Regions from separate parts of the Paenibacillus sp. FW507-14B1B genome, predicted to be linked through region 3. Evidence: riboswitches for the same ligand, from Rfam matches in the RefSeq annotation. Region 3 holds a riboswitch; each other region holds the start of a gene.
The links. Region 3 has a riboswitch for thiamine pyrophosphate ahead of AC3WJJ_RS15260 (ECF transporter S component). Riboswitches for the same ligand answer to the same signal wherever they lie in the genome.

Region 1: linked by a shared signal. The riboswitch ahead of AC3WJJ_RS19190 (thiazole synthase) and the one ahead of AC3WJJ_RS15260 (ECF transporter S component) in region 3 are both predicted to bind thiamine pyrophosphate.
Region 2: linked by a shared signal. The riboswitch ahead of tenA (thiaminase II) and the one ahead of AC3WJJ_RS15260 (ECF transporter S component) in region 3 are both predicted to bind thiamine pyrophosphate.

What each region holds. Positions count from the first base shown of each region.
Region 1 is NZ_JBYSWS010000004.1:89,061-92,341, reverse strand. Features, by position in the region: gene thiH (2-iminoacetate synthase ThiH) at 1-502, opposite strand, end outside; gene AC3WJJ_RS19190 (thiazole synthase) at 517-1,287, opposite strand; TPP riboswitch at 1,489-1,596, opposite strand; gene AC3WJJ_RS19185 (methyl-accepting chemotaxis protein) at 1,717-3,281, opposite strand, start outside.
Region 2 is NZ_JBYSWS010000005.1:288,810-292,090, reverse strand. Features, by position in the region: gene AC3WJJ_RS22530 (DUF4127 family protein) at 1-639, opposite strand, end outside; gene AC3WJJ_RS22525 (sigma factor-like helix-turn-helix DNA-binding protein) at 970-1,326, shown strand; gene AC3WJJ_RS22520 (helix-turn-helix domain-containing protein) at 1,278-1,496, shown strand; TPP riboswitch at 1,560-1,663, shown strand; gene tenA (thiaminase II) at 1,804-2,499, shown strand; gene thiM (hydroxyethylthiazole kinase) at 2,543-3,281, shown strand, end outside.
Region 3 is NZ_JBYSWS010000002.1:1,427,011-1,430,291, forward strand. Features, by position in the region: gene AC3WJJ_RS15255 (ABC transporter ATP-binding protein) at 1-973, opposite strand, end outside; gene AC3WJJ_RS15260 (ECF transporter S component) at 1,014-1,643, opposite strand; TPP riboswitch at 1,733-1,846, opposite strand; gene asd (archaetidylserine decarboxylase) at 2,012-2,812, shown strand; gene AC3WJJ_RS15270 (SDR family oxidoreductase) at 2,823-3,281, opposite strand, start outside.

The DNA.
Region 1 (3,281 bases), on a different contig from region 3:
CCTGATAATCCGGCACATCCAGCGGCTGAATTTCAATCGCAATAGAAGCAAAATGATGCTTTAATACATCCACACAGTCCTTCAAATATTGTACTGAAGAATGAATGCGAGATTCCCCTGTTAACAGAATGATCTGCTTTATTCCTTTAGCCTTTATTGCCCTAGCTTCTTGCTCCACCTCCAGCATCGTCAGCTTACGCCTTGGGAACTCGTTATCTATGCTGAAGCTGCAATACTTACAAGTATTCACACAGTAATCGCTCAAATAAAGAGGCTGATATAATTGAATGATTCGGCCAAAATGCTGTACGGTTCGCTCATGTGCTTGTTGTGCCATGATTTCTATATAAGGTTCTGCCGCAGGAGACAATAACGTCAAATAATCCTCATTGGTTAGCCGATCCTTCCCTAAGACTCTCTCTACATCCTTGTTACTTACAGCCTGCGTGAGACGCTCGAACGGCCACTCTTTGACTTGGGTGTATATATCATAAAAGCTCATTTCATCTCTCCCTCTTAGTCCAAAAATCCAGTTAGAATGGACGAGGCCTCTGCTCTGCCACTCAACATCCGCCCAAGTCCTGCCAAGTACCCCATGCGCCCAGACTTCACGGCCAAGTCAAAAGCTTGCGCCATACCAACTGGATCTTTCGCTGTAGCTATCGCCGTATTGACCAATACCGCATCTGCTCCCATCTCCATTGCCTCCGCTGCCTCGGATGGCTTACCGATCCCTGCATCCACGATAATAGGAACAGAAATCTCATCTATTAGAATCTGGATCATCTCTTTCATTCGGATGCCTCGGTTTGTGCCAATTGGCGCTCCGAGCGGCATTACAGCAGCAGCACCTGCATTCACCAAGGCTTTAGCTGCCATGAGGTCAGGGCTCATGTAAGGAAGAACAACGAAGCCTTCTTTAGCTAGCACCTCCGTTGCTTTAATCGTCTCCGCATTATCCGGAAGCAAGTATTTCTGATCCGAGATAACCTCAATCTTAATCCAATTGCTCATCCCGCATGCTCTTGCTAATCTTGCAATACGTATAGCCTCATCCGCCGTTCTTGCCCCTGAAGTATTGGGCATTAACTGTACATTGTCAGGAATGTCATTCAGAATGTTCTCCTCGGAACCGTCCAGATCAACTCTTCTTACAGCAACGGTAACGACCTGTGTCCCAGAAGCCGTAATGGCTGCGTTCATCTCTTTGTGGTCTGCATATTTCCCCGTTCCTACCAATAGTCGGTTGGTCAGCTTTACGCCGCCAATCTCAAGTATATCCTTCATTGTTCTCCTCCTAGTTCGTGTGTGATCAATGATTACGCCCTTCTATTCCCTCATTAATTGAACACAAAAAAGACCTCCTTATGTCATATAAGGAAGTCACTAGGGGTAGATGAATAGAGCCCGGTTCTAATGGAGGAACGGTTAAATACATAAAGAACCGTTCCAGCACAGAACGGTTCTGAATTCATGAACACACAAAGATTGAATTCGTTACCACTTTCCTACGCTGGCATGACCCAGATCAGGTGCAAAGGGACCAAAGCGAAATCGCTTTATCTCAGCCTATAACAGGCGCCCCTAGTGGACTTCCAAGTAAGCAATGCGTGAATGTAACACATAGAGCTTACTCTTTATGAAATTAGGGTAATGGTAACATTACCCTTTTGTGACGTCAACCATGTGTTTCATACTGAACATCGATGATTCATTTTAGATTTTGAATTTTTCAATTAAATTGTGCAGCTCTTCTGACATATTAGATAACGATGATGCAGAAGATGTAATTTCCTCCATAGAAGCCAGTTGCTCCTGCGTCGATGCCGCTAAGTTCTGTGATTCTGCTGCAACGGTTTTGGAGCCCTCTGATATGAACCCAATCGCATCTACGACTTGTTCCGTATTCATAGAGATCTGCTGTGAAGCGGTCGATATCTCCTGAATCTGATTAGAGACCTCATCGATATCATTTTTTATGAACTCGAATAGTTGACCCGCTGAATGTGCGACTTGAATTCCATCGCTAACTTCCCTCACTCCAGCTTCCGTCTTCTCTACCAGTTGGAATGTACGCTGATTAATTGTTGTGACCAACTCTGCAATCTGCCCAGCCGACTGGGAAGATTGTTCCGCTAACTTTCGAACCTCTCCTGCAACCACTGCAAAACCTCGTCCTTGTTCCCCTGCTCTGGCAGCTTCTATAGCCGCATTTAGTGATAGCAGATTCGTTTGAGCTGAGATTTCTGTTATTACATCAACAATCATTTCAATTTCTTTCGATTGCTCCTGCATCTCTGTTACAGCATTAGCTAAATGATGCATCGTGTTTTGTATCGAATCCATCTGGCTAACGGTTGACTGGATAGACTGATTACCCTCTAAAGCTTTTTGAGCCGTTGCTATCGTAAGAGATGATGTCATTTGTGCATTTGAAGCAATTTGCTGTACGCCAGAGGACATTTCGTGAATAGCCTGGAGACTATCATCTACATTTCGAGATTGCATCTCCGCATTTGTGGATACTTCTTGAATCGTCATCGATATCGCTTCGGATGCCTTGCTGGATTGCTCTGAACTTGCGGTAAGCTCCTCGGAGGAAGATGCTACATGCTCCGAACTAATACGAATCTTGTGCACTAATCTCTGGAGATTATCTTTCATCTGATTAAATGAATGGGCCAATACTCCGATTTCATCTTTATTCTTCAACTTGATATCTTCAACTGTTAAGTTACCTAACGCAATTTCCTCTACCGCTTTTGCTATAGTTACTATCGGTTTGGATAACATTCGTGAACAAATATAACCGAACAATACAGCAAATACAAAAGCAAAAATACTAACTACAGCCACATTGGTAACGGCATGATTGACAAGCTGTGTACTTTCCTCACTTGCTTCCTTCATCGCATTTAACTGTTCGTTTGCCAGATTCTCAGCCATCGGGTCAAGTTCTATACCGCGTGGAAATACTTCTGCAATAAAATAATCCAAGATCTGATCAGATGATTTCTTCGATTGAATCATTTGTATCAATTCATCATATTTTTCTTTAAACTCTTGGTTTCCTTGATCAAGTTCTTGCAAGCTCTTTTTAAATTGGGCCGATTGGCTTAATGGGATTGTTTCCTGAATTAACTGACTTGCATCCGCATAAGCCTTCTCTAATTTAACTAAAAAAGATTCGTCACTTGTAATGATATATGCTCGAATCAAACTATTTTCCTTTGAAATATTTACTTGTGTATTTAATACATTCGATAAAATGATAGTTCGTC
Region 2 (3,281 bases), on a different contig from region 3:
ATTCGATTTGAATTTGTGTCTGCGAGCATCATAGTAATGCTCTTTATTAAAAGTGACCGTTTCCTCATAAGGAGTTCCATCAGGTTTCGTATCATAACCTTCTAAAATTTCACTGAGCTCATCTACGCTCTTCCTCGGTTGTTTCATGAAACTGCGGGATTCATCGTAAGCATTCTGGAACACATTCTCTACATACGTTGTGGTAGCGAGCCTCATAATGGTGTCAAGCACATACATGGGTTTGCGAGGATGAGCCTTTTTTACCAGTCGAATGGTATCCAGTAAGTGGGTTGTTGCAGGATCATAGTCTGGGTAGGCTGAACCGCCGTTGGTACGCAATCTTCTACTCCCAATTAGTCCTCCATACGCGAGCATATCTGCAGAGATAATAAAGCCATCAACCTCTGCTGCATGATCGAGAATGAACTTGCGAATGTTGGTTGTGTTACCGAATGTAGGCGAAGATGTGCTCAGGAGTGTGTTGTCTGAAGCGGTCTTCTGAGAATCCATTCGGTTCTTGATATCCTCCAAGCATGGCGTAATCACTTCAATGCCAGCGGATCTTCCTTGAACAATCACATCATCTAGGTTTACCGGTCGATCATCTAAAGGTACATACAGAACTTTTTTCATATTCATATCCATACAACTCCCTCATTTATAGTATGAAAGGCCGTATACAAAAGGGAAGTGAAGAATCGAGATGAACCTCTTCCCAAGTTCATCTCGTTTCTTTATTGTTAGGTGCCTTCACCTATATAGGTAATTGTTACATAAGAAATACAACCACTAGAATTATTTTTTTGAAAAATAATCATTTTCTATATAGAACATCTTTCAAATGACCTTAGAAAATTCATAAAATCAACATTACAAACACCATAAAAAGTGGTATTGTATAGAATAAACAGAACAAGTGTTCTTATATTTTGGTGTTGATTGTCTATCTTTGCAACTTAACAGAATGGAGTGGATGAAGAATTGAATACAGGTCAGACGGCTTTTGAGCGAGTTCAGGGAGAGGTCCACCGGATTGGCTGGAGGATTCAATATCGCGCTAAGACGTTGAAGAAACGGGAGTGTACCTTCTATGATCTTGAACGCATGTATACGAAAGTGAACTTTACAGATCAAGCTGAGAACAGAATGTTGGTTGAACAGCTGATAAATACACTTCCCCCTCAAGGCAAGATCATTATTTATAAACTGTACATACAGGATCAGACGGAATCCGAAGTAGCACGCGAGCTGAATATAAGTCAACAGGCGGTGAACCGATGGAAACGAAGAATGATCAACCAGTTATCACAGACCGTGAGTTTCTAGCATTGCTAGAAGCAGCGCAGGACAATGATCCAGATGCGATGATACAGCTTATCGATTTATTTAAGGAGGATATTGTGAGAGCCAGTCAATTTATCCAACTACCGAAAGAGGATGCCGTAGCAGAAATTGTAATGGAGCTATTGGCGTATATTAAAGAGGGGGAGGAATAGATTAGGAGTTTGTTCGTTTGACATCTATCCCAATCCTGTGTACAGTAATTGACAATAGAATAGAAAGTCCACTAGGGGAGCCGTTGGCGGCTGAGACAAGAGAGTATCTTGGACCCTTTGAACCTGATCTAGTTCATACTAGCGTAGGAAAGTGGAGTCGGTCATATCATTATTGCCTTATCCTTATGCAATGATTGAAATAGATGAAGCCGCTCCAGCTTTCGGGGCGGCTTTTTTTGGCGTCTACTGAAAGTGGTTACTCTTACGGGACTTTCTGCTCTTCAAAAAAATTGGAGGTGGAAGACTTATGAGTTTCACACAAGAGCTCCGTCAACAGGCGGACGGTATTTTTCAGGCCATATTTGAACATCCCTTTGTGAGAGGAATAGCAGAAGGTAAGCTAACGAAGGAACAGCTGGTTCATTATATCAAACAGGATTATGAGTATTTGAATGCATACATGCGGATTTATGGGATTGCCATTTCTAAGTGCACGACAAGAGAAGAGATTGCTGTATTCAATGAACAGATATCATTTATTCTACATAGCGAGGTACATCCACATCAGAATTTTTGTCATGAAGCAGGGGTTAGGTATGAGGATATGCAGGGGTATCCGCTGGCTCCGTCAGCACATCATTATATACGCCATATGTTGACCGTGGCTCACGAAGGAAGTCTGGGTGAGATTATGGCGGTGCTGCTACCTTGTCCTTGGACGTATCTTGAGATTGGGCAAAAGCTGATGAAGGAAGTTAATCCAGATGAGTCTCACCCGTTCTATGAATGGATCACATTCTATGGCAACCGTGCGGATGGTGCGACCATTAAATTCTGCAATGAACTCGATGCTTGGGCCTTGGAGGCCACGGCTGCTGAGCGTTCACGCATGACCGAGCATTTCATGCTTAGCTGTCAGCTAGAGTATTTGTTCTGGGATATGGCTTACCGTCAGGAAGAGTGGCCGGTTCAGATGCAGGCGATCTGTTCTGTGAATTCTTAGTGTATTCCATCATCATAACGACAAAGTGAGGCTGATGAGTGTGATGTTAGATAAAGAGGTTTCCGAGTTACTAGGGAAGGTGCAGCAGCATAAACCGCTTGTACATAATATGACGAATGTGGTGGTGACTAATTTTACGGCAAATGGTCTTTATGCGTTAGGTGCATCCCCTGTTATGGCGTATTCACCCGATGAGGTTGCCGATATGGCAAAAATTGCAGGGGCGCTAGTGCTGAACATTGGAACATTGTCTCGTGAATTGGTGGATGCCATGATTATCGCGGGACGTTCAGCGAATGCGCATGGAGTTCCGGTCCTGTTGGACCCTGTAGGTGCCGGAGCTACAACGTTTCGAACGGAGTCAGCGCTGCGTATTTTGAAGGAGGTTCAGATTTCGCTTGTACGGGGAAATGCGGCCGAAGTTGCTCATCTTGTCGGCGAATCGCGGGAGATTAAAGGCGTGGATGGCGGTGGCAGTGCGGGTGAAAGTCATGTGAGTCTAGCCATTCGAGCAGCACAGGAGTTGAAGACAACGGTTGTCATTACGGGAGAAGAGGATGTCATCACGGATGGTACGACCGTACGGGTTATAAGTGGTGGACATGAGCTGCTTACAAAAGTAACCGGAGCGGGTTGTCTATTAACTTCTGTATTAGGGGCTTTTGCAGCCATAGAGCCGAATCTTATGTTATCAGGCGCAGCAGGTCTTGCCTTCTATGGAGCTGCTGCTGCTCGCGCGGCAGAACTCACCTCGGATGTTGGACCAGGTAGCTTTCAAGTTG
Region 3 (3,281 bases):
CTAGCTGTACGATCGCTTCTTTTTTCCTGAGTACTGTGATATCACGCAATTCCATAACAGGATGAAGGGCTCCACTTCGCGTGATCATATCTATTCCGATCCTGCCGAGATCTTTATTCTCACTTAAGCTATCATAAGGAACCACATCACTAGCTAGCTCCCCATGTCCCATTGTTGCAGAAATATGATCCGTCTTAACCTTTGCTTTTGCCTTCGAATCTGCTCCAGCCTCTGATCGAATGTAGTCATCCCACACCCCGGGGTACCATATTCCGTAATCCTTCAACTCCTGCTGATAAGCTGTAAACACATGCTCTGGTCTACCTTCACCGAGAATCACTCCACTAGACCCAAACAATACTACTCGGTCGACATACTCCACCATCTCCTCAATCCGGTGCTCAACAATAATGAGCGTTCGCCCGTCTGAAACAGATTTCACGGCTTCCCATATCTGTTCTCTTCCCTCTGGGTCCAGCAGCGCAGAAGGCTCATCTAGAAACAGTACATCCGGTTGAAGAAGTAGAGCAGATGCGAGCGCAAGCCGCTGCTTCATTCCCTGAGAGAGATGACTGATAGGCAAATGAAGGTCATCCAACTGCAAGCCGACCTTACCTAGAACCTCATTCATCCGAGAAGCCATATCTTCCTGCGGAACACCGAGATTTTCCAGCACAAAAGCCAATTCCTCGTCCACATACGGCATACAAAATTGTGTATCCGGGTCCTGAAACACATACGCCCACGAAGAGGGAATCTGCTGTCCCGCGCATTTCATAGGCACTTCTATTGCATTCGGAATCATGCCACTAAGCACCTGAAGCAGTGTCGATTTACCACATCCACTCGGTCCTAGGAGAAGCACCTTTTCTCCTTTTTTCGCTGCAAATGATACATCCTTAAACATCAACTCACTCTCGCCCGGAAACTTCAGCCGCAAGTCTTCCACATAAACCGTACAAGGTGCATTCATTAGTTCATCACCCTGTACCAGATGTTGATCAACTGTGTTCTCACACATGCTGAGGATCATCCAAGTCATCGTAATCCTTAGCCGAAGCCGGACGAAGCAGTGAGGTTACTCCTGTGCGTTCCAACGCATTTGCCAAGACATACATGAGATATCCCGCAATCAGGGCCCCACTGATAACACGCATACTGTACTTGGCAATAAATAACCACCAAGCATAGTCATCTGTATACGCTAAATAGAAATCCATAAACATCGAACCAACCGCAGAAACTCCCCCGGCAAGAGCAACGACCCAGACCGAATACTTTTTATAGCGAAAAGCCGCAAATACGAGCTCTGCCCCCAAACCTTGGATTAATCCGTATAACAGCAGGTTAAGACCCCATCCACTTCCGAACAATACCTCCACATGAGCAGCCGCAAGCTCTGCTACAAGCGCTACACCAGGCTTACGAATCAGTAGAAAAGCAAGAGTAGCCGCAGCGAACCACATTCCGTACAGCAACTCATCTGCTTCAAAAAACAACGGTTTAAACAGGTTGTACACCGAGCCCCAGAAGTGGTACACCACACCAATCACAAGCGACACCAGAACGGTAACCAAAATATCACTCAGTCTTAGTCCTTTTCTGACAGGTGCATTCATCTTTTCTTGAGTACTGGATTGCATCTCAACTTCCCCTCTCTTACTTAAGATCTTTATCAGAGCACAACAAAAAACCGTCTGGAAACATGCGCAGACGGAAAGAAGGCCCTATGGATTGAGGGTCGGATATTCTCTACGCTGGCATTACCCAGTTCAGATTAACGGTCAGCAGCGGAATAATGTCTGCAGTCTCAGCCTGATTCACTCAAGCCCCCGTATTCCCTATTCGATTTTAAGCTGACTTAAAAATACACACGATCTCCAAAATTTGCAAGTCCCTTTTTTACAAATTCCCCTTTTTATTGATTTAACCCCTGTTCTATGTCAATATAATTCAGAGTGCGGATGGTTTGATCCGCCCATTGTTAATGCATGAGTAAAAGGAGAATCACATGGCTAAACAATTACTGAGGCTGATGACAGAACTATCTTCCCGTAAGTGGGTATCCCGGATCATGGGAGGCTTTTCCCACAGCAGATTGAGCCGTTATCTGATACCAACGTTTATACGAATATATCAAATCCCCGCACATGAAGCGGAAAAAGAAATTCATGAATACCGTTCACTGAACGAATTCTTCTCCCGTCGATTGAAGATGGGTATGCGTGCAATCGATGAAACGGCCAGTGCAATGACCAGCCCTGTAGATGGAGTCATTACCGGTATGGGTCCTATTCATTCCGGTACCATCCTAAACGTCAAAGGCCAAGATTATACGATCGGCGATCTGCTCGCTAATTCCCCGCGAATGGAGAATTATACGAACGGTTATGTATTCGTGCTATATCTAAGCCCTACCGACTATCACCGAATTCACTCTCCTGTAACCGGGAAAAAGGCGGAAAGTGAGCATCTCCGTGGTAAGGTATACCCGGTGAATGATTTTGCGATGACGAACATCCGCTCCGTCCTTAGCCGTAATGAAAGACTCATAACCTATATCACGCACGAGCATGGCGAAGTCGCTGTTGTTAAAGTCGGTGCGATGAACGTCAGCAGTATTAAATATGCCGATCCATCCGTAAGTGAGTGGCGTAACGGTGACGACCTGGCCTACTTTGAATTTGGTTCTACCGTCGTTCTTCTAACAGAGAATGGTACGTTCACGCCTCGTGGTGACCTAACGGTCGGAGATAAGGTGAAGATGGGCGCACTTTTAGGTCTTCTTCATAAGCCGTCAAAAGAATCATAGAATCGCTTGCCTATTTATTAAGCGTTCTTAGTACGATATGCCGAAACAACCGGTACGGCAGTAACAGCTTAGCTACAATAGTCATCCGTGTTCCGAATGGGACTCTATACCTGAACTTTGGGGAAGCGCTTCGAGCGATTTCCCCAACCAGTCGGGCAACCTCCTGCGGATCACCGCTTTTTTCAGCAGTTGTTCTGGAGAAATCCAGCACATTATTCAGCATTTTCTGGTAAGGAGATCCAGCCTCTGCTTTTATATCGCTAAACCCTTTGCCCCAGATCGGTGTTCCGTAAGCTCCTGGCTCGATCAGCACCACATCCATTCCGAGCGGCTGAAGCTCTAGTGAAAGACATTCAGCCATTCCCTCCACAGCAAACTTCGAAGAAGCGTATGGTCCATATCCAGGGAATCCGATGACTCCACTTATACTACTCATGAAGATAATTCTAGATTTTGGAGTTTTGCGCAT